One region of the Streptomyces sp. NPDC001339 genome, then DNA from elsewhere that is predicted to be linked to it. Evidence: riboswitches for the same ligand, from Rfam matches in the RefSeq annotation. Region 1 holds a riboswitch; the other holds the start of a gene.
What was found. A riboswitch is a leader RNA that binds a small molecule or an ion and turns the genes downstream of it on or off. The one in region 1 is predicted to bind glycine.

Region 1 (4,412 bases):
TGATCGTGTCGCCCGGCTTGAGCAGCGCGAACATGGCGGCGGCGTTGGCCTGGGCGCCGGAGTGCGGCTGGACGTTGGCGGCCTCGGCGCCGAAGAGCGCCTTGATGCGGTCGATGGCGATCTGCTCGACGACATCGACGTGCTCGCAGCCGCCGTAGTAGCGGCGGCCGGGGTAGCCCTCGGCGTACTTGTTGGTCAGGACGGAGCCCTGGGCCTCCATGACGGCGACGGGTGCGAAGTTCTCCGACGCGATCATTTCGAGGGTGGACTGCTGGCGGTGCAGCTCGGCGTCGACGGCGGCGGCGACATCGGGGTCGAGCTCGTGCAGGGAGCTGTTGAGAATCGACATGAGTCTTCCTGGAGGAGGGGGTTCTGGCCCGGGCTCAGCCGGCGGAGAAGGCGGTGTACTCGTCGGCCGACAGCAGGTCGTCCGGCTCGCCGCTCACCTTCACCTTGAACAGCCAACCGCCCTCGAACGGGGCGGTGTTCACCAGCGAGGGGTCGTTGACGACGTCCTCATTGACCGCGGTGACCTCGCCACTGACCGGTGAGTAGAGGTCGCTGACCGACTTGGTCGACTCCAGTTCACCGCAGGACTCGCCCGCCGTGATCGTGGCGCCGACCTCAGGGAGCTGCACGAAGACGACGTCGCCGAGGGCGTTGGCCGCGTGCTCCGTGATACCGACCGTCGAGACGCCGGCCTCGGCGGCCGACAGCCACTCGTGCTCCTTGCTGTAGCGCAGCTGCTGGGGGTTGTTCATGGCTCGATTCTCCTGTACGCGAGGGTGTGGTCGTGAAAAGGGTCTTGCACAGTGAGACGCGCGGGGCCCGTCGCTCCGCGCCACTGCCGGATCCGCCGTCGGTGAACTGCCGGGGCTGCCGCCGATGAATCGTTACTTCTGCCGCTTGTAGAAGGGCAGTGCGACGACCTCGTACGGCTCATGGGTTCCACGGATGTCCACGCGGACACCCTCGGTGCCCGGTGTGGCGTAGGCCGCGTCGACGTACGCGATGGCGATCGGCTTGCCGAGGGTGGGGGAGGGCGCTCCGGAGGTGACCTCGCCGATGACCGTGCCGTCGGCGGTGGTGACCTGGTACCCGGCCCGCGGCACCCGGCGGCCCTCGGCGATCAGGCCGACCAGCTTGCGCGGCGGGTTCGCCGCCGCCCGCTCGGCGGCCGCCGCCAGCGCGGCCCGGCCCACGAAGTCGCCGTCGTTGCTGGTCTTCTCGAACTTCACGACCCGGCCCAGGCCCGCGTCGAACGGCGTGGTCGCGGTGGTCAGCTCATGCCCGTACAGCGGCATACCCGCTTCCAGACGCAGCGTGTCGCGGCAGGACAGGCCGCAGGGGACCAGGCCGGCGTCCTGGCCGGCCGCGGTGAGCGCCTCCCAGAGGGCGACCGCGTCCGCCGGCCGGACGAACAGCTCGAAACCGTCCTCACCGGTGTATCCCGTACGGGCGATCAGCGCCTCGGCGCCGGCGACCGTGCCGGGCAGGCCCGCGTAGTACTTCAGCCCGTCCAGATCGGCGTCCGTGAGCTTGGCGAGGATGCCGGGCGACTCCGGTCCCTGCACCGCGATCAGCGCGTAGGCGTCCCGGTCGTCGCGGATCGCGGCGTCGAAGCCGCCGGCCCGGGCGGTCAGCGCGTCCAGCACCACCTGGGCGTTGGAGGCGTTGGCGACGACCATGTACTCCTGGTCCGCCAGGCGGTAGACGATCAGGTCGTCGAGGATGCCGCCCTCGGCGTCGCAGATCATCGTGTAGCGGGCCCGGCCGGTAGCGACCCCGCCGATGTTGCCGACCAGCGCGTAGTCGAGGAGGTCGGCGGCCTGCGGTCCGGTGACGGTGATCTCACCCATGTGGGAGAGGTCGAAGAGGCCGGCGCGGGTGCGGACGGCGAGATGCTCCTCGCGTTCACTGCTGTACCGCAGCGGCATGTCCCAGCCGGCGAAGTCGGTCATGGTCGCGCCGAGCGCGCGATGAGTGGCGTCCAGCGCCGTCCGGCGGGGGGCATCGGTCATGGTTCTGGCTCCCAGGCATGGGTGACAAGACGTTCTCCCCATCTGTCATCGGAACCTGAGAGGTTCACCGGGATCCCGCGAACGGACCCGGTTTGCACCTTCGGTGGAGCCGCCCCAGCCAGGCAGTGGCTCGCTTTTCAGATCTGCCTCGCCCGCGCGGTATCGGGGCCTGAGAGATTCAAGGGAGAACTTGCTCCTTCGGCGCCCCGCCGTGGCGGACGGGGACTCTCCCGCGCGGATTCAAGCGGCCGGTATGCAGTTGGCGGCGCACACGTGAACTGCGCGCCGCACGTGGCGGGCACATCATTGCACGGGATCGCCCGTTCGAGGAGCCCTGGCCGAGGGTCCGTTCCCGACGTGGGCGGAACCGGACTGTTCCGGGGACCAGGACAATCACGGAGGCGAGGGCCTGCTCCGGTATCAGGACAATCACGGAGGCGAGGGCCTTCTCCGGTATCAGGGCAATCCCGGAGACAAGGATCGTCTCCAAGATCAGGGCAATCCCGGGGATCAGGACGGTCCTCTTGAAGGCCATTACCTTTTCTTGACACTGTGCGGGTAGGGGACGGACTCGGGCCGGACCGGAACCGGAGGGGTGAGGCGATCACGATGCGCAGGGACGCGGCCTTCGCGGCCACTTCAGGGGTCGTGCCTCCGGACGCCGCGGCGGTGGTCCCCGTCGTCGCCCGGCCCCGGCCCCGGCCCCGCCGCCCGGCGCGGTCCGTCGTCCGGCCGGGTCGCCGCGCACGGGTCGTGGACCTGCGCGGTGGGCGGTCCGAGGCCGGCACCGGCGAGCTGCGGTTCCCGGCGGGCGACCTGGTCGTGGTCTCCGGCCTGCCGGGCAGCGGCAAGAGCACCCTGATGCGCCGTGTGGTGCCGCCGCTGGACGGGCGCGGCGGCGTGGTGCGGCGCATCGACTCGCAGGACGTACGCGAGCGCTGGGAACGCGGCAGACTGCGCCGGCTGCCGTACGTCCTGTACCGGCCGCTGGTACGGACGGCCCACTACCTGGCGCTGGGCCGTGCATTGCGCTCCGGCGACAGTCTGGTGGTGCACGACTGCGGGACGCAGACGTGGGTCCGCCGCTGGCTCGCCCGGTCGGCCCGGCACGGCGGCCGCGGGCTGCATCTGGTGCTGCTCGACGTGCCGCCGGAGACGGCGCGCTCGGGCCAGGAGGCGCGCGGGCGCGGGGTGTCGGCGTACGCCTTCGCGCGGCACCGCGGGGCGGTGGGCCGGCTGGTCGGCGCGGCGGAGTCGGCCGGACTGCCGAAGGGGTTCGGTTCGGCGGTGCTGCTGGACCGGCGGGCGGCGAGCGCGCTGCGCGCGGTCAGCTTCCACTGAGCGGATCGCGGTCAGCGTCCACTGAGCGCATTCCGCTGAGTGCCGTCCATGGAGCGTTCCCGTGCGGGTGTCGACCACTGAGCGTTGCCGTGCGGGTGTCGTCCACTGGGCGTCGTCCATGGAGCGTTCCCGTGTGAGGGTCGTCCGCTGAACGTCGTCCACTGACCGTTCCCCTGCGCCCGGCCTCCGCGGTGTCGTGTCTCTCGTCTAGGGTCGTGGGCCGAAGAGCGCGGTTGGGAACGGGTGGGTACAGATGAACTTTCCGGAGCAGGGGATACCGCAACTGGCGTGGCCGGCGAACGAGCTGGAAGAGGTGCTGGCCGCGTCGGTCGGGCAGCCGGGCGCCGGCGGCCGGATCGTCGAGGTGCTGGGGCGCAGCCGGCTGTGGGTGCCGCTGCCCAACGGTGGCGGCCCGGACAGCGCGGGCTTCGGCGCCCGTGGCCTGGACCTGCCCACCGTCGACATCGGCGGCGCGGCCTACGTCCCCGTCTACAGCTCCGAGCAGGAGTTCCTGAGGGTCGTCGGCGCGCATATGTCCTTCACCGTCGCGCCCGCCCAGGAGTTCGCCCGCGGCCTGCCGCCGAAGATGGGCATCGCGGTCAACCCGGACGGTACGGTCGGCGTCCCGCTGCCGCCACCCGCGGTGGCCGAACTGTGCCGGGCCGGGCGCCAGGAGGCGGAGAACCTGCCGAGCGGTGGCCGGGTGCGGCTCTTCGAGCCGGACTGGCAGGACGAGCCGGTGGACTTTCTGGCCGCCGCCGGGCTGGAGTTCTCCAGTGTCGGAATTGTCCTGAGTGCCCGGCGTGCCCTGGCCAGCGTCGAGGGCGACACGCCCGCGCTGTTCGTCGGTGTGCAGCTGGCCGCGAGCCCCGCCGCGCTGCAGGACGGCACCGCCCGCGAGACGGTCCTGACAGCCCTCGGACGTGCACTCGGCGCGGTACCGGTGCCCTGGCCCGTCCAGCTGGTGCTGCTCGATATCGCCCAGGGCGACCCGGTCGCCGACTGGATGCTGGAGCGCGTGCGGCCCTTCTACTCCCGGGACCACTCGTA
Region 2 (4,412 bases), on a different contig from region 1:
GCGCGGATGGCGATCATCGCGTCGCAGAACCGGTCCAGCTCGCCGAGGTCCTCGCTCTCGGTCGGCTCGATCATCAGCGTGCCGGCCACGGGGAAGGACATCGTCGGCGCGTGGAAGCCGTAGTCGATGAGCCGCTTGGCGACGTCGTCGATGCTCACACCGGTCGCCTTGGTGAGCGGCCGGACGTCGATGATGCACTCGTGCGCGACCAGGCCGCCGGGACCGGTGTAGAGCACCGGGTAGTGCGGCTCCAGGCGCTTGGCGATGTAGTTGGCGCTGAGGACCGCGACCTGGGTGGCGCGCTTGAGGCCCTCGCCGCCCATCAGGCGGAGATACGCCCAGGAGATCGGCAGGATGCCGGCCGAGCCCCAGGGGGCCGCGGAGATGGGCCCGACGCCCGTCTCCGGGCCGGCGGTGGGCTGCAGCGGGTGGTTGGGCAGGTACGGCGCCAGGTGGGCGCGTACGGCGACCGGGCCGACGCCGGGGCCGCCGCCACCGTGCGGGATGCAGAAGGTCTTGTGCAGGTTGAGGTGCGAGACATCGCCGCCGAACACGCCGGGTTCGGCGAGGCCGACCAGTGCGTTGAGGTTGGCGCCGTCCACGTAGACCTGGCCGCCGGCTTCGTGCACCGCCGCGCAGATCTGGGTGATGTGCTCCTCGAACACACCGTGCGTGGACGGGTAGGTGACCATGAGGACCGCGAGTTCGTCACGGTGCTTTTCGATCTTGGCGTGCAGGTCGTCGGCGTCGACCTCCCCGTCCTCGCCGGTCTTGACGACGACGACCTTCATCCCGGCCATGACGGCGCTGGCGGCGTTGGTGCCGTGCGCCGAGGACGGGATCAGGCAGACCGTGCGCTGCTCGTCGCCGTTGGCGCGGTGGTAGGCGCGTACGGCCAGCAGGCCGGCCAGCTCGCCCTGCGATCCGGCGTTCGGCTGGAGGGAGACCTTGTCGTAACCGGTGATGACAGCCAGCCGCTCCTCCAGCTCCCGGATCAGCGTGAGGTAGCCCTCCGCCTGCTCGGCCGGCGCGAAGGGGTGCAGCTGGCCGAAGGCGGGCCAGGTGACCGGCTCCATCTCGGTGGTGGCGTTGAGCTTCATCGTGCAGGAGCCGAGCGGGATCATGCCGCGGTCCAGCGCGTAGTCCTTGTCCGCGAGGGAGCGCAGGTAGCGGAGCATCGCGGTCTCGGAGCGGTGCCGGTGGAAGACCGGGTGGGTGAGGTACTCGTCGGTGCGCAGCAGCGTTTCCGGCAGCGTGTCGGCGGCGGTGGCGTCCAGCCGCTCGATGTCGCCCGTCACGCCGAAGGCGCCCCAGACGCCGGTCAGCTGCGCGCGTCCGGTGGTCTCGTCGCAGGCGATACCGACCAGGTCGGCGTCGATCTGCCACAGGTTGATCCCGGCCTCGCGGGCGGCGGCAACGACCTCGGCGGACCGGCCGGGAACCCGGGCGGTCAGCGTGTCGAAGTACGCGCCATGGACAATCTCCACGCCGCCGGCCCGCAGGCCCTCGGCGAGGACGGTGGCGTAGCGGTGGGTACGGCGGGCGATGGTCCGCAGGCCGTCGGGGCCGTGGTGGACGGCGTACATCCCGGCCATGACGGCGAGCAGCACCTGCGCCGTGCAGATGTTGCTGGTGGCCTTCTCGCGGCGGATGTGCTGTTCGCGGGTCTGCAGCGCGAGGCGGTAGGCCTTGGTGCCGTCGGCGTCGACGGAGACTCCCACCAGGCGGCCGGGCAGGCTGCGGGCGAACTGTTCACGGACGGCCATGAAGCCGGCGTGCGGCCCGCCGAAGCCCATCGGGACGCCGAAGCGCTGGCTGGTGCCGACGGCGATGTCCGCGCCGAGTTCACCGGGCGAGGTGAGCAGCGTGAGGGCGAGCAGGTCGGCGGCGACGGTGACGACGGCGCCCAGCTCATGAGCCTGCTCGATGAGCGCCCGGGGGTCACGGACCGCCCCGGAGGCGCCCGGGTACTGGAGCAGCACGCCGAAGACACCGCGCTCGGCGATCTCGGCGGGGATTCCCTCGCTCAGGTCCGCGACGACGACCTCGACGCCGGTCGGCTCGGCACGGGTCCGGATCACGGCGATGGTCTGCGGCAGACAGTCGGCGTCCACCAGGAAGACGCCCTGCTTGACCTTGCCGATCCGGCGGGAGAGGGCCATCGCCTCGGCGGCGGCGGTGCCCTCGTCCAGCAGCGAGGCACCGGAGGTGCGCAGTCCGGTCAGGTCGGCGACCATGGTCTGGAAGTTCAGCAGCGCCTCCAGACGCCCCTGCGATATCTCCGGCTGGTAGGGCGTGTACGCGGTGTACCAGGCGGGGTTCTCCATGACGTTGCGGAGGATCACCGGCGGGGTGAACGTGCCGTAGTAGCCCAGGCCGATCATGGACGTGAGCACCTGGTTGTGCTCCGCGAGGCCACGCAGCTCCTGGAGGACCTCGGCCTCGGTACGGGCCTCGGGGAGGCCGAGCGCCTCCGTGCTCTTGATCACATCGGGGACCGCGGTGGCGGTGAGCTCGTCCAGCGAACCGAAGCCGACCTGCGCGAGCATCTTGGCCTGCGCCTCGCGGTCGGGGCCGATGTGCCGCTGTTCGAAGGGGATACCGCGTTCCAGCTCGGTCAGGGAGGTGCGAGGGGTGGTCATCTGCGGGGGCCTCCTGGTCAGTACGACCTGCGAGGGGCACCACGGCGTGGGTGCCCGGACGGCCTCCCCCTCTGTCATCTCAACCTGAGAGCTTCACCGGCCCGCGGGCGGTCCGGCTTTCACCGTCGGTGAGGAGGGGTCCCGGTGTGGTGCCTGTCCGCGGCCCGCCCTGCTTTCCAGAGTGACCTCGTCCGTGCGGTACGTGTGCCTGAGAGATTCCGGGGAGGATTTGCTCCTTCGGCGCCCTGGTCGCGAACGACAAAGGACTCTCCCGCACGGGTTCAGCGGCCACTGGCCAGCCTACCAGCGCACCACTCGAAGGATCCTTCGAGTGGCCAGGGCAGGAAATGTGCCGTTTGGTAGGTGTCACGGGCCAGTTGCGACCAGTTGGAGGGACCGTGCAAACCGACATCGATCCCCGGAGCCTGATCGGCCGCAAAGCGTTCGACCGGAACGGCACGAAGATAGGCACGATCGACGAGGTGTACCTGGACGACGCCACGGGGGAGCCGGAGTGGGCGGCCGTACGCACCGGGCTCTTCAGCCGGGACGCGTTCGTCCCGTTGGAGCCCAGCAAGATGGTCGGTGATGCCCTGCACATCCCGTACGACCGCAAGCTGATCAAAGACGCCCCGGACTTCGGCGTGGGCCGCCACCTCTCCCCCGAACAGGAGCTCCAGCTCTACCACCACTACCGGCTGGACATCGCCTCACCGGATGCGGAATCGCTGCCCTCCGACGACGCGGGCGGCTCCGGACCGGGTTCCGGCCCCGGCTCCGGCTCCGGCCCCGGCGACAAGGACTTCGGCAAGATCGCCGGCTCGGAGGACTGACCGGCTTCCGGTCCCCCGCCGACCAGCGGCAGGGGCTCCCCCGGCCGCAGGGCCGGGTCGTCGACGGCGAAGGTCCGCACCCTCCCCGGTGCGGACCACGGCGTCTCGAAGCGGACGGTCACTCTCCCCACCCCGCTACCCTGCACCCACCCGGCACCGAACTCGTCGTGCACCACATCCAGGCCCGGAAGCCAGCGCCGCGGCACCTCGTCCTCGGAACGGCCCCCACCGGTCTCGTCCCCGGCCGCCTCGGGTGTCGCCCCGGCCGGCTCCGCGGCCTCGCGCTCCGTTCGCTCCGTCGCGAGCTGGGCGAAGAGGTCCTCCTGGGTGAAATCGGCCAGCCCGCTGACTCCCACGCCCAGCAGCCGCACCCCGCCCGTGGTGTCCACCGTCTCCAGCAGCCGTACCGCAGCCTCCCGTATGACGGCGGGGTCGTCCGTGGGCCCGCGGAGCGTCTCGGAGCGCGTCAGCGTCGAGAAGTCGTAGTTACGGACCTTGATCACCACCGTGCGCCCGGAGCGCCCGGACTCCCGGAGCCGCTGGACACAGCGGTCGGCCAGCCGCAGCAGCTCGGTCCGTACCCGCGTCCGGTCGGTCAGATCGACCTCGAAGGTGTCCTCGACGGAGATGGACTTCGCGTCCCGTTCGGCCACCACCGGGCGGTCGTCCTGGCCCAGCGCCATGGTGTGGATCCCCATGCCGTGTGCCTTGCCCAGCAGCCGCACCAGCTCGGCCTCACCGGCCTCCGCGGTCTCCGCCACGGTGTGGATCCCCGCCCTGCGCAGCGTCTCGGCCGTCGCGGGCCCCACACCGGGCAGTGTCCGTACCGGCATCGGCCCCAGCAGCTCCCGTTCCGTGCCGGGCTCGATCACCACCAGGCCGTCCGGCTTCGCCGCCTCGGAGGCGATCTTCGCCAGCATCTTGGCGCCGGCGAGCC

Region 2: another riboswitch for glycine. It lies ahead of gcvP (aminomethyl-transferring glycine dehydrogenase); the one in region 1 lies ahead of gcvT (glycine cleavage system aminomethyltransferase GcvT).

The regions. Positions count from the first base shown of each region.
Region 1 is NZ_JBIAWT010000001.1:271,736-276,147, reverse strand. It holds gene glyA (serine hydroxymethyltransferase) at 1-349, opposite strand, end outside; gene gcvH (glycine cleavage system protein GcvH) at 384-761, opposite strand; gene gcvT (glycine cleavage system aminomethyltransferase GcvT) at 894-2,021, opposite strand; glycine riboswitch at 2,169-2,264, opposite strand; gene ACFY12_RS01145 (AAA family ATPase) at 2,631-3,362, shown strand; gene ACFY12_RS01140 (enhanced serine sensitivity protein SseB) at 3,616-4,412, shown strand, end outside.
Region 2 is NZ_JBIAWT010000019.1:9,400-13,811, reverse strand. It holds gene gcvP (aminomethyl-transferring glycine dehydrogenase) at 1-2,642, opposite strand, end outside; glycine riboswitch at 2,829-2,926, opposite strand; partial or broken gene ACFY12_RS33715 (PRC-barrel domain-containing protein) at 2,990-3,199, shown strand; gene ACFY12_RS33710 (DNA polymerase IV) at 3,334-4,412, opposite strand, start outside.